3 regions of the Lysinibacillus sp. TE18511 genome follow, and region 1 is predicted to be linked to each of the others. Evidence: riboswitches for the same ligand, from Rfam matches in the RefSeq annotation. Region 1 holds a riboswitch; each other region holds the start of a gene.
The links. Region 1 has a riboswitch for cobalamin ahead of ACVWXS_RS20355 (ABC transporter substrate-binding protein). Riboswitches for the same ligand answer to the same signal wherever they lie in the genome.

Region 1 (4,278 bases):
GTGGTTTTAGTTCTTTGTCTTCTTTCTTATCAGGTTCAGCTTTATCATCAATGCTTTCATTTTTACCAAGCTTTACAGAGAAGGCTAATTTCTTGCCACACGGCGACCAAATAGGTGATGTCGCACCGTTTTTACAATGAGTAATTTGCTTCGCCTCTCCGCCCGTTTTAGAAAGCACAAAAATTTGTGGCTTGCCATTTCTCGTTGACACAAACGCGATTTTACTGCCATCTGGAGACCAAATAGGTGAATTTGTTTTATCTTCACCAAATGTCCATTGTTGAGGAATTTTTTCATCCAAGTTTATGTAATATAAATTAGACACATAGTCTTTTTTCTTGTCGTTGATATGAGTCTCCACATATACAACCTCTGTTCCATCAGGTGATACTTGTGGATCTGCCACTGATTTTAATTGATATAGATCTTCCGGTTTAATCCCTTGTTTGGATGTCATATTTTCCCGCCCCTTTTTGTTAATTGCATTACATAGTACAATATTTCGACGCCCTAAGTATTATTCCTGCTTATAAACAGAAAATTTTTAAATTTGGCCGCGTTATTACTTATATGAGATGTTTAAAAACATACACTGAAAAAAAAGTAGCTGCTTCGCAATAATTACAAAGAGCTACAGATATAATTTATTTCAAAATAAGAAATTTTTACCTAAACGGTCTCCTATTACTAAGACGTGAGAAATAGCTTCACGAGGAGATTAACATATTGGTGCTGGATTATTGTCAAAAATACCATGAAAGTTGGCTCGAATATTCCAATAGAAGTAACAAAAGGATGGTCCAAAACTCAAAAAAGTGTGTTTTAACATCACTTTTTTTACATTTTCCAATAATCAGCAGAATTTGTTCTACGATAAAATTTATAAAAAGGTTCATTCGGACGAGCATGCTCATTATAGAGTCGAATGATTTCATGAAGAAAACTTTCAATACGGTCAACTGCCACCCTTTTAGCAAATAGCGTCCCAGCTTGTGCTTTTGCCCCCATTGGCACCGCCCCTAAATAGACATCAAAGCTATCTTTTTGATAAACAAGGCCAATATCATCATATACTGGATTGTAGCAGGCAGAGGCACAGCCATTTACGTTTAAACGTAATCTTGTAGGGACCGCTATTCCTTCTAATGAATGATATAGCTGTTGAGTAATCGGTGCTGCCTCCATCTTATCACCATCACAGAAATCACAGGCCTTCATCGCAACAATTGGTCCTTTCTTTGTTGTTACATACAGACCAGCGTCTTGTAGCTCCTTAGTTGTATCTGCTACATCTACTGTCGGAATAGATACTAATATACTGTAAGAGGCGGAGTATTTGATTGCACCAGTTTCCCCTACAACCTTTGCAATTGTTTGAAATTGTGCAGGGGTATAATGCTTATTAATAATACCTGGGCTAACTGCAAGACATGTAAACTCTCCATTATGATTTAGCTTTTCAAATGTTTTGTCCGGTATATTTTTACAAAATGCATTCATTTATAACTCTCCTTATAAAAAAGAACTAGCAAGTCGCTAGCTCCTTATTTTGTCTAAAAGTTTTCAGGATAGAAGCCTTTTGCTAAAATTTGAATAGCTTCTGCAGCACGAACCCCTTCAGATGCAGCAGAAAGTGGTAAGATCACAAAGCGTTCATTTTTAACGGCTTCTATTTCTTTTAAGGCAGGATCATTTTTTAAGAAATTAATTTTTTGTTCCGCCGTTGTTTCTCCATAATCAACAACAACAACGACTTCTGGATTACGCTCTATTGCATCTTCTTTTGATACCGTAGTCCATCCTGATTCCACATCGCCAAAAATATTTTTACCACCAGCAATCGTCACAAGCTCATTCATAAAGTTTTGTCCAGCAGTAAGGACATCTTTATCACCACTATCAAACACTAATACACGCAGTTCTTCCCCATTTTGTGGTAATTTTGTACGTACAGCCTCTACATCTTTGGTCATTTGTGCAATTAAAGCATCTCCACGATCTTCAACACGGAATATTTTTGCGATATTTCGGATATCTGTGAAAATATCTTCTAAAGTTGGTTTCGTCATACTTGAGGCTGTATGTAAATAAGTGTGAATCCCTAATGCCTCAAGCTCTTCCTGTGTACCAACACCTTTCTCTCCAAAGGCGCTTTTCCAACCTCCGTATAAAAAGTCTGCTTCTGCATCAATAACCTGTTCCTTTGAAGGATACTGTTTAGCTAACACAGGCACTTTATCGTAGGCAGCTTGTAAGGGCTCGTAAATATTGTCATCTAAATAGGCGGTACCTACCATTGAATCTTCTAAGCCTAACGCTAACATAATTTCTGTTACATGTTGATTTAAGCTAATCGCTTTTTTTGGTGCTTCCTTATATACTTGTGTTGTTCCATTATTTTCAATCGTTATCTCTGTCTTTTCAGCTTGTGAAGGCTCTACCTTCTCCCCTTGTGCAGCCGATTCTGGTTTGTCCTTTGCATTACACGCGCTAAGTATAGCGATCAATGCTATCGCAAAGACAAGCCACAATCTTTTCCATTTCTTCATGTCCTCGTCTCCTTTGATGTTAAATATATAGAAAGAAATCGCTTGACTTCCTCGCTACTGAATGATCAATTATACCTCGGCATAATTGCGTCCGGATTCGGCTTTGTGCTTAGGCCTGCACGAGGGCCAACACGATGTCGGTCATTTCGGTAATGCCACAGGACGTGGCGTTTTTACCGATGCAGGTCAGTTAGCCGTTATCGCATGGATGTGATGGTTTTAGGCTAACATCCCCTAAGAACTCCTTACCGAATCCACATTCGCTGAACATAAGGTAAAAAGGGCATAAAAAAAACCCCTTGTTTCCAAGAGGTTCGCATAGTGAAAGATGGGTTTTACAACCTATTCACTAGCCCCATCCTCGTGGTTTAAGCAAAGATTACATATTGGCAGGTATCCTGGCTTAGGTTCATCATCTATACCCCTTCCCATAGCATGGCTACAGTGGCATCTTGTATAGACTCCCCATTTACAGTTGCGGGACAGCATCGGATTCGCACCGATTTCCCTTTTAAGCAAATGACAAATCATTTGCACCAACACATCTATTATTTTGTTATGAATGTTATTGCTAGACTAGCAGAAGAAATTTATGTTCGCAATCTCTCGAAAAAATCAAAAAATAATTGTTATGAATATAGTAGCACTATTTCGACATAAACACTAACTATTTTACATGAAATATTTTTATCCCACATAACTAGCAGTTAGCCAAGAAGTTTAGCGGGAGATTAACAGCCCGGAAATGCCCGATTGCTTTGGGGCAACAGGGTGTTTCTCTATCCAGTTGAGGTGACGAAACCCCCACTGATTAGTAGTCTTTACTTTATTTTATTTCTGTTACAATGATAATGGACGAAAAATAGAAACGAGGATTTTTTATGCATAAAACAATTGGTGTACTCGCTCACGTTGATGCAGGAAAAACAACATTTTCTGAGCAGTTACTATTCCATACAAACAGTATTCAAGCCCGTGGTCGAGTTGATCATCGAGATACATTTCTAGATAATCACGAACTAGAGCGTCAGCGAGGCATTACTATTTTTGCGGAACAAGGTCGCATGACGATTGGAAACGATACATATACGTTAATCGATACACCTGGGCACGTCGATTTTTCGCCAGAAATGGAACGTGCTATTCGTGTTATGGATTATGCCATCATTGTTATTAGTGCGGTCGAAGGAGTACAAGGTCATACTGAAACCGTGTGGCAACTTTTACGCAAGTATCATGTCCCTACCTTCTTCTTTATCAACAAAATAGATCGTGAAGGTGCAGATATCGAAGCCGTTATGACACAGCTTCAAAAAGATTGCTCTAAGGATGTACTATTAGTAGATGAACCGCTCCGTACTGAATATGTTTCCAATCACATGATGGAGTGGCTTGCTGAGCGTGATGAGCAGCTTCTCGATGCTTTTCTTAACGAGACGTTGGATAGCGTTAACTGCCTTACTCATATACAAGCGATGATTAAACAGGAAAAGGCCTTTTTATGTTTTTCTGGCTCTGCTTTAAAAGATACTGGGATAAAAGAATTCATTTCACAGCTCCCTCTACTTACTGAGACACATTTTAACAACAATGTAACGTTCCAAGGAGAGGTGTTTAAAATTCGTCACGATGGACATCAACGCTTAACTTTTATGAAGGCATTACAAGGAACTCTGCGTGTTCGTGATGAATTTTCGTTTGGAGATCTAACTGAAAAAGTGACGGAAAT
Region 2 (4,278 bases), on a different contig from region 1:
TTGCTCAGGTTCTAAACCCTCCACAACAGGCTGGGCCGCATGTGCTGTACGACCAACTGGCTTAGCCCCAATAAAAACATCAAACTTACTTTTGCGATAAACAATACCAATATCATCAAATACCGCTCGATAACATGCCATACCACAGCCGTTAAAACCTATATTCAACGTTTTCGGTAACGACATACCACCAAGCTTTTCTTGAATCTCTTCCGCATAAGGAATCGAATCAGTCTTTTCTCCATAGCAGAAATCACAAGCCTTTAACGATAGCACGTCACCAATCGGTGCTAGTAAAAAGCCAACTTCTCGAAGCTTTGCTGTAATCACTGCAGGATCAGTCGTCGGAATTTTCAGATGAATTTGATGGTCTGGTGTATACTCCATCGTTCCTTCTTCTCCAACTACCTCTGCTAGCGTCATCATTTGTTGAGGAGTAAAGAACTTATTAGCTACTCCTGGACTCACAGCTAATTCAAAAATGGATTCCATTTTTTGTTGAACAAGCTTCGGTGTTACCCTCACTGCACTTGTTCCCTTCACCATTGCTAGTGCTGATGTCGCCATTTCAAGTGATGACTTTTTTTTAGGCTTTGGTTCTGATGTTATGGCTAAACTGGGCTTAATACGATTTGCATTGGGATCTGTCGCAAAATCATTACGAGCCATCCCTGTTTCTTGATTCATTGCCCATGGTTCATTTTCTTCTTTTAGACGTTGATGTGGTCGTAACGGTTGTTTTTCATCGCCGAGTGTATATTTGCGCTGATAACCACGTGGCGTAATCATTTTATTGTCATAGAAGAACGTTGATGAATTCCCGATAACAACAGTTGTTAGCATGCCAATATCATGTTCTAGCATTTCTGCTAAAGTCGTCATCGTAATTTCCTGACGTTCACGATACGCACTTTTCACAAGTCCTACCGGTGTATCCGGAGAACGATATTCTAATAAAATTCGTTGTGCCTCTACGATTTGTCTCGTACGACGGCCACTTTTTGGGTTATAAAGAGCAATAACGAAATCAGCCATTGCCGCTGCTTCTACTCGCTTTGCAATTAAATTCCAAGGTGTTAAGTGGTCACTTAAACTAATCGTACAGGCGTCATGCATAATCGGAGCACCTAGTAAACTTGCACATGAATTGATAGCAGAAATACCTGGAACAATCTCTACCTCAACACCAGTTGCTTCCGTCCAGCCTAGCTCAATTAAAACTTCATATACTAAGCCTGCCATGCCATAAACGCCAGCATCACCGCTCGATATAACCGATACGATACTTCCTGCCTCTGCTTGGCGCACTGCTTCTTGTGCACGTGAAACTTCTTCTGTCATACCAGTACTAACAATTGACTTTGCACTAACTAAATCCTGAATAAGCTCAACATATGTTTTATAGCCTATGATCATATCACTTTGTTGAAGTGCCTCAACAGCACGAGTCGTAATATGTTTAAAATCCCCAGGTCCAAAACCAACTACGAAAATCTTTCCTTTTTGCGCCATTTTGTTACCCCTCTTTCACCTTTTCAATGCCTTTAATGGCTGTTGTTTGTGCTGTACGCTGTAACGAACCTTCACGCAATGTAAAGACATGCTCATTTTGTAATGCTTCATGATTTAAATCTTGTACGAGTGCCCGCGCATGCTCTGTAGTCGGCACACGGTACCAATTCCCCTGAGGATAAGCGATAACAACACATGCATCCTTACATCTACCATTACAGCGTGTCCTAGTCGTATGTATGTCCTGATCAAGCGCTTGCATTTGTATTTCATCACGGATTGCCTGTGTAATTTCCTCTGCATCTTTTTTCATACAGCTACTGCCATTGCAAATAAAAAGATGCGTTTTCATCCCCTCTAAATTCCAAGTTGTCATTGTTGTTCTCCCCTCATTTGCTTTTAGGAAAAAGAAAAACCTTTACTCTAGACGAAGAGTAAAGGTTTTGTAGAAGCTAAATAAAAAACGAATATATACAGCTACTCGCTCTCGCTTCAACTTCTCCCTCCGAAAAGTTTGCATGCATCATCACAATAAGCAGGTTTCCTGACTTAAGCATCCTTTTACTTTCGCGCCTTCCTAAGTTTTCACTAGTGGCATTTGCGATTTCATCAGCTATTACAGTAGCGGGGGCTGTATCGGATTTTCACCGATTTCCCTATTATCTCGAAAATATTCAAGCACTTATTGATGTTTTATATGAAATTGTACTTTTTATGTAATAGAAAACTGTCTCTATCATATCTTAATTTTTAAAAATTTCAATATTTCTTTCTCAAATTGTGACATTTTTATTAAAAATTCAGAGAAAACGCGAAATTTTTATCTGTATTTATCTGAATTTTCGACATTGACCTTTAATTCTAAAATTTTTATAAAAAGTATAGCATATATGTGGAAATTCATGTTACACTTTGTCGTGAAATCTCACAACTTCATTCTTTTTCGGTGCGAAGTGTATACCATTTCGCTTAAAAGGGAAGCCGGTTCAAGTCCGGCGCGGTCCCGCCACTGTACTAGGGAGTTTTATAGATCATGTCACTGTCCAAAGGATGGGAAGGCCTATAAAACGTTGAACTAAAGCCAGGAGACCTGCCGAAAAATATGTGATCGTTTCAACCTACGAGGATAGGTGTGCGGCTTAGCAGATTAAAATTTTATTTGCCTCTTTTAGCTATGCACTTTTCCAAAGTCGGAGAAGTGCTTTTTATTTTCATTCAGAAGAGACTCCATCTCATGGTGGTAGATGTTTACAGATATAGCCAAAACACCTCCTGAATGAAAATAAAGCCTCGAACGCAATTACGCCAAGGCGAAATTGATATCGTTCGCACGCTACATTCGAAAAATATAATGTTAGGAGGAGAGATTTTGAAATTCTCACCTTGGAAGCTTAGTTATTTCTTGCTGGCATTTTTATTTGTGCCAAATCGTGCATTTGCTATGCATATCATGGAGGGCTTTTTGCCGATTGAATGGGCAATTTTTTGGTGGGTCTTATCGATTCCATTTATTATTTTAGGATTACGCTCTATTCGTAAAACCATTGATGAAAATCCTGAAACAAAAATGATACTAGGTTTATCCGGTGCCTTCACCTTTGTATTATCAGCCTTAAAAATCCCTTCTGTAACGGGGAGCTGCTCGCATCCGACAGGAGTTGGACTTGGGACTGTTCTTTTTGGACCACTAGCTATGAGTGTGATCGGGACAATCGTTTTATTATTCCAAGCTTTACTTTTAGCACATGGTGGGCTTACAACATTAGGGGCAAATGCATTTTCCATGGCAATTGTTGGTCCTATTATTGCTTACTCTGTATTTAAGGGCGCACAAAAAATGGGGCTATCATTTTCAGTAGCTGTCTTTTTAGCAGCAATGCTTGGTGACTTAGGTACATATGTTGTTACATCTGTACAATTAGCTCTTGCCTTCCCTTCTGAAGTAGGAGGGTTTATGGCATCATTCACAAAATTTGCTGGTATTTTTGCAATAACACAAATTCCGCTCGCGGTAAGTGAAGGAATTTTAACAGTGATCGTTATGAATTTCTTGAAAAAATATAATGTGAGCGAACTAAAAGCATTACGTGTTTTCTCAGCTAAGGAGGCACACTAAAATGAAAAAAAATTTACTGCTCTTGGCAATTGTTGTGTTTCTAGCTATCATTCCTCTATTTATCCAAAAGGGTGCAGAATTTGAGGGTGCTGATGGCCAAGCGGAAGCAGCAATTGGTGAAATTAACGCTGACTACGAACCATGGTTTGAAAGCATTTGGGAGCCACCAAGTGGTGAAATTGAAAGCTTATTATTCGCTCTACAAGCTGCTATCGGCGCTGGATTTATCGGCTATTTCATCGGCTTTATGCGCGGCAAACATAAAGAAGGTTAAACGATATGTTACTCATAGATAAGTATGCTTATTTGAATAAGCTAGCGTCTGTTCATCCGCTAGAAAAAATGACGTTATCCATAGGACTACTATTATTGTCGCTTATCATGAGAGATGAACGAATTTCACTCATTACATTTATTGTAATGAGTGCTTTTACCATTTTAAGCGCAAAAATCCCAGTTAAATATTATGCAAAACTGCTATTACTACCGGGATTTTTTTTACTTTCTAGTTTACTATCAATATTAATTTCTATAGCCCCATCAACAAGCACTCTCCCTACACATATTTGGTCGTTTTCTATTAACGGTTGGACAATTTTTGTAGGGCGCGCGAGTATAGAAACAGCACAGCAGCTTTTTTTCATCGTACT
Region 3 (4,278 bases), on a different contig from region 1:
TATCTGCGCGAAAGCGAAGCGTCAGCAACAAAGCGCCCAGCCGGAACGGAAATCAACCTCACGCTATGATGAACAAAGTATAAAAGAAAAGAGGGAAGGGAATGGATCGACAAAGATTAATGAAATTGACACTCGTTGCCATGGTAGCGGCAATTTGTGCAGTTGGGGCAGTTATTAAAATTCCAACACCATTTATTACAACTGCTGCGCTGGACGCTGCTCCTGCATTTTTGAGCGTTGTATTTTTATCTCCGGTATTGGCTGGGGTTGCAGGGGCAATTGGGCATTTTATTACGGCCTTAACTTCTGGCTTCCTACTTGGACCACTCCATATTATTATCGCAGTAGAGATGTTTATCGTTGTATGGATCTTCGGAGTGATGCATAAAAAAGGAATGCATTTCTGGAAATGGCCTGTGGCACTGATTTTAAATGGCGTTGTGGCACCATTACCGTTTTACTTTATCATTAGTCCGGCATTTTATTGGGCATCTCTTACTAGTCTTCCGTTGGCAACACTAATTAATTTAGTCATCGTTGCAGTTGTAATGCCAATTTTATCTAAAGTATTTGTGCGTAAGGCAGGGCGATTACATTGAGAAATGCCATAAAAGTAGGTGAGCTGATTGCTACAACAGATAATGCCGCAGCCATTGGTGAAAAGACACAAGATGTTGTGTCTGCCTCAGATCAACTCACGGCATACTTGACAGCACGTGTTACTTTTTTAGAGCAGCTTGCCGCAAATGCTTTACCTACACATGTCCTACTCGCTAATTTTTCAGGGGATGCGGCATGGTCTCGTTATGTGGCGGGTATTCAACAAGTTTTTGATGAAGCTGGTCTTATTTGTCCACAAATAGACGGTAGCACTGAGTCCAATATGCCGACTGTACAATCTGGTTTGTCCATAACGATGCTTGGTGAACAGCAGCAACGCACACCATATAAGCATGAACAGCTAATTTGGTATACATATGGACTGCCGCTTGTTGGCAATGAAGTCCTTGCACAGCCTGAGGATGTTGCCCAGCTACAGCCTATTTTTCAGGCATGGAAAGAGGAAATTGTACAGCAAGTTTGGCCAGTTGGATCAAAAGGTTTGCAAGCAGAATTTACCCGTCTTTTTGGTAATCAACAGGTCAAAAGTTCGTTAAATGTTGAGAAAACGGCTGGTCCATGTGCAGTCATTTTACTCGGAATACATCCAGAAAAAGAGCAGCTGGCACAAAAAATCTTTCTTAGAAATTTTGAGAAACTACGTAAAACTGCATTGTAATTGGGCTTGCTTCGAGAAAAAGTAGTGCGTAAAAAAAATCAAGGGGCAAAACACCTATTGCAACAATAAACACAATATGTTAGATTTGTTTAGGAGTTAAAACACAATATATAGTATTTTGGACGAGCGGTACCAATGTGGTTTAAAAGGGAATTCGGAAAAAGAGTCATCTTATGCCGAAGCTGTCCCCGCAACTGTAAGTGCTGACAAATGATGAAGAGGCCACTGTTAACAATGGGAAGGTGATCATTTGGAGGAAGCATGAGCCAGGAGACCTGCCGATTTGTTCAAGACAGCGACACATTCTTCGGGGATTGAGAAGTGGAGGCGAGAGATTTGTTCACTTCTGTGTGTGCATGTCCTTCATTTCCATTTCCGATTTTACAGCGATCACGCAACCGATAGAGGATGCGTGATCGCTTTTTGTGTTGTCTGGAGAAAGAAAGGGAGAGTATGTGTATATGACAATTCAAATCGAACAGCAAATTGCTAAGCTAAAGAAAAGTTACACGGAGGATGAACTTGAAAGTTTTGTAAGGTTATCGGATCGATGGCTACGAAAAAATGACGATGCCACATTTGAGGCATGGGCGGATGCGATGATTTTACAAACGCTTAGCCTAATTGATGAAGAGGAGCCATATTGGACATTTGTTGCAGCGCAAATTTATTTAGAAAAATTATATGACCAGTTTGCAATGCGTCGCGGTGTTTCAGTAAAAGATGTTTATCAGGTGTTCCCAGCACAATTAGCACGCTATACAGAGGCTGGTTTGTATCATGAAAGTTTAACAACAAAATATAGTAAGCAGGAGCTTCAGGAACTTGCTACATATTTAGAACAAAGTCGAGATGAGTTATTTACATATATTGGCTTAAAAACATTGATGGACCGTTATGTTGTACGTGATTATACGAAAACACCTGTAGAGTTACCACAGGAACGTTGGATGGTCATTGCGATGACATTGATGCAGGATGAAACAGAAAATCGTTTACAAAAGGTGCGAGAGTCTTATTGGGCGATGAGTAATTTATATATGACTGTAGCCACTCCGACATTATCGAATGCAGGTAAAACGCATGGCCAGTTATCTAGCTGCTTTATCGATACAGTCGATGATAGTTTACAAAGTATTTATGACACGAATACAGATGTCGCAACATTATCGAAGTACGGCGGTGGTATTGGCGTTTATATGGGCAAAATTCGTAGCCGAGGCTCATCTATTAAAGGTTTTAAAGGTGCATCAAGTGGCGTATTACCTTGGATTAAACAGCTTAATAATACGGCAGTTTCAGTCGATCAGCTTGGTCAACGCCAAGGAGCTATTGCGGTCTATTTAGATGTTTGGCATAAGGACGTCTTTACGTTTTTAGATTTACGTTTAAACAATGGGGATGAGCGTTTGCGTGCCCATGATATTTTCACAGGATTATGCTTACCGGATTTATTTATGGAGACAGTTGAGGCACGTGGGGAATGGCATTTATTTGACCCACATGAAGTGCGAGAGGTCATGGGCTTCTCATTAGAAGATTTCTATGATGAGAAAAAAGGTGACGGCTCCTTCCGTACAAAATATGCAGAATGTATTGCCAATCCTTTATTAAGCCGTGAAGTCGTACCAGCGATCGATATTATGAAACGTATTATGCGCTCACAGCTTGAAACGGGCGTGCCGTTTATGTTTTATCGTGATGAAGTAAATCGTATGAATCCGAATAAGCATGAAGGGATGGTTTACTCAAGTAATTTGTGTTAATAGTAGCACCTTCAATCAGAAATGGTTGTCGAAAACTCCGTTAAACGGGGAAAGTCACAATGTGATAACCCACCGTGCTAAATCTTTTGATTAAATATACTATGTTTCATATAATAGAACAAATATTCTGTTTTAGGGGTGATCGATATTTCTAAAGCATATGGGTTCATATATGTAACAATAAATAAAGTAAATGGCAAAAAGTATATTGGAAAATGTATTTATGATCGTATAAATAACTGGGAAAATTATTTAGGATCAGGAGTATATTTAAAGAGAGCCATAAAAAAATATGGTAAAGAAAATTTTGAGAGAAAAATAATTTGTAATGCGTATTCCGATGAAGAATTGAATCAATTAGAAGAGTTTTATTTAAATTATTTTGATGTTGTTAATTCTACTGAATTTTACAATATTAAACTAACTTCTATTGGTGGAGATGTTTTCACTTTTCATCCAAATAAAGAAGCAATTAGAAAACAAAGAATTGAGCAAATGACTGGAGAAGGAAATCATCAATTTGGAAAAGCTAAAACGAAGAAAATGATAGATTCAGTGAAAAAAGCCAATTCTAAACGAGTAGTAATTGATGGTGTGCAGTATGATTCAGTTACAATTGCTTCAAAAAAATTGAGTATTGGAATTAGCACAATAAATTACAGATTAAATTCGGTTAACTTTCCAACATATGAACGATTAATGCCGAAAAAAGAACATAAAATTAGTGGATATAAATGCAAAGTTGGAAATCAAGTTTTTGATTCCATTACTGAGGCAGCAAAGTTTTATGGTATTTCAACTCATGCAATGAGGTATCGCATGAACTCTCAAAATTTCCCTGACCATGTTTTTATTAATCAAAAGTAAAAGCCTAACGACTATCGAAAGCATAGCTCATTGAAAAACATGAGTGAAGAAGCGAGTAGAGTACCCCTCAAGCGAGGCCCGATATAGGGATAATTCATAAAGGGAAAAGCGGAGCATCCTACAGGTAGAGCTAAGGATGATGATATAGTCTCCTCTGTATAGTGATATACAGCAGTTCATAAGAGAACGGATTAGGTTTAGCGAACCTAGTTGAAGAAAAGGACAGAAATATTCCAAAATATGTCAGCTACTGAATTTGAGTCAATTACCCTAGAGGATGATGTCATCGTTACGCGTCGTAAGCCTGGAGATTTCGTTGTATGTAACTTATCATCTATTAATTTAGGCAGAGCTGTACCGGCTGGT

Region 2: linked by a shared signal. The riboswitch ahead of ACVWXS_RS09255 ((2Fe-2S) ferredoxin domain-containing protein) and the one ahead of ACVWXS_RS20355 (ABC transporter substrate-binding protein) in region 1 are both predicted to bind cobalamin.
Region 3: linked by a shared signal. The riboswitch ahead of ACVWXS_RS15185 (ribonucleotide reductase N-terminal alpha domain-containing protein) and the one ahead of ACVWXS_RS20355 (ABC transporter substrate-binding protein) in region 1 are both predicted to bind cobalamin.

Annotation. Positions count from the first base shown of each region.
Region 1 covers NZ_JBSSFD010000037.1:12,519-16,796, reverse strand. Annotated here, with positions in the region: gene ACVWXS_RS20365 (S9 family peptidase) at 1-457, opposite strand, end outside; gene ACVWXS_RS20360 (precorrin-3B methylase) at 838-1,500, opposite strand; gene ACVWXS_RS20355 (ABC transporter substrate-binding protein) at 1,554-2,549, opposite strand; cobalamin riboswitch at 2,921-3,105, opposite strand; gene ACVWXS_RS20350 (GTP-binding protein) at 3,431-4,278, shown strand, end outside.
Region 2 covers NZ_JBSSFD010000009.1:95,153-99,430, reverse strand. Annotated here, with positions in the region: gene cobJ (precorrin-3B C(17)-methyltransferase) at 1-1,512, opposite strand, end outside; gene ACVWXS_RS09255 ((2Fe-2S) ferredoxin domain-containing protein) at 1,517-1,888, opposite strand; cobalamin riboswitch at 2,030-2,213, opposite strand; cobalamin riboswitch at 2,440-2,624, shown strand; gene ACVWXS_RS09250 (energy-coupling factor ABC transporter permease) at 2,864-3,628, shown strand; gene ACVWXS_RS09245 (energy-coupling factor ABC transporter substrate-binding protein) at 3,630-3,902, shown strand; gene cbiQ (cobalt ECF transporter T component CbiQ) at 3,908-4,278, shown strand, end outside.
Region 3 covers NZ_JBSSFD010000020.1:50,164-54,441, reverse strand. Annotated here, with positions in the region: gene ACVWXS_RS15200 (hypothetical protein) at 1-178, shown strand, start outside; gene ACVWXS_RS15195 (ECF transporter S component) at 102-599, shown strand; gene ACVWXS_RS15190 (hypothetical protein) at 596-1,279, shown strand; cobalamin riboswitch at 1,390-1,577, shown strand; partial or broken gene ACVWXS_RS15185 (ribonucleotide reductase N-terminal alpha domain-containing protein) at 1,741-3,042, shown strand; gene ACVWXS_RS15180 (GIY-YIG nuclease family protein) at 3,184-3,912, shown strand; partial or broken gene ACVWXS_RS15175 (ribonucleoside-diphosphate reductase subunit alpha) at 4,135-4,278, shown strand, end outside.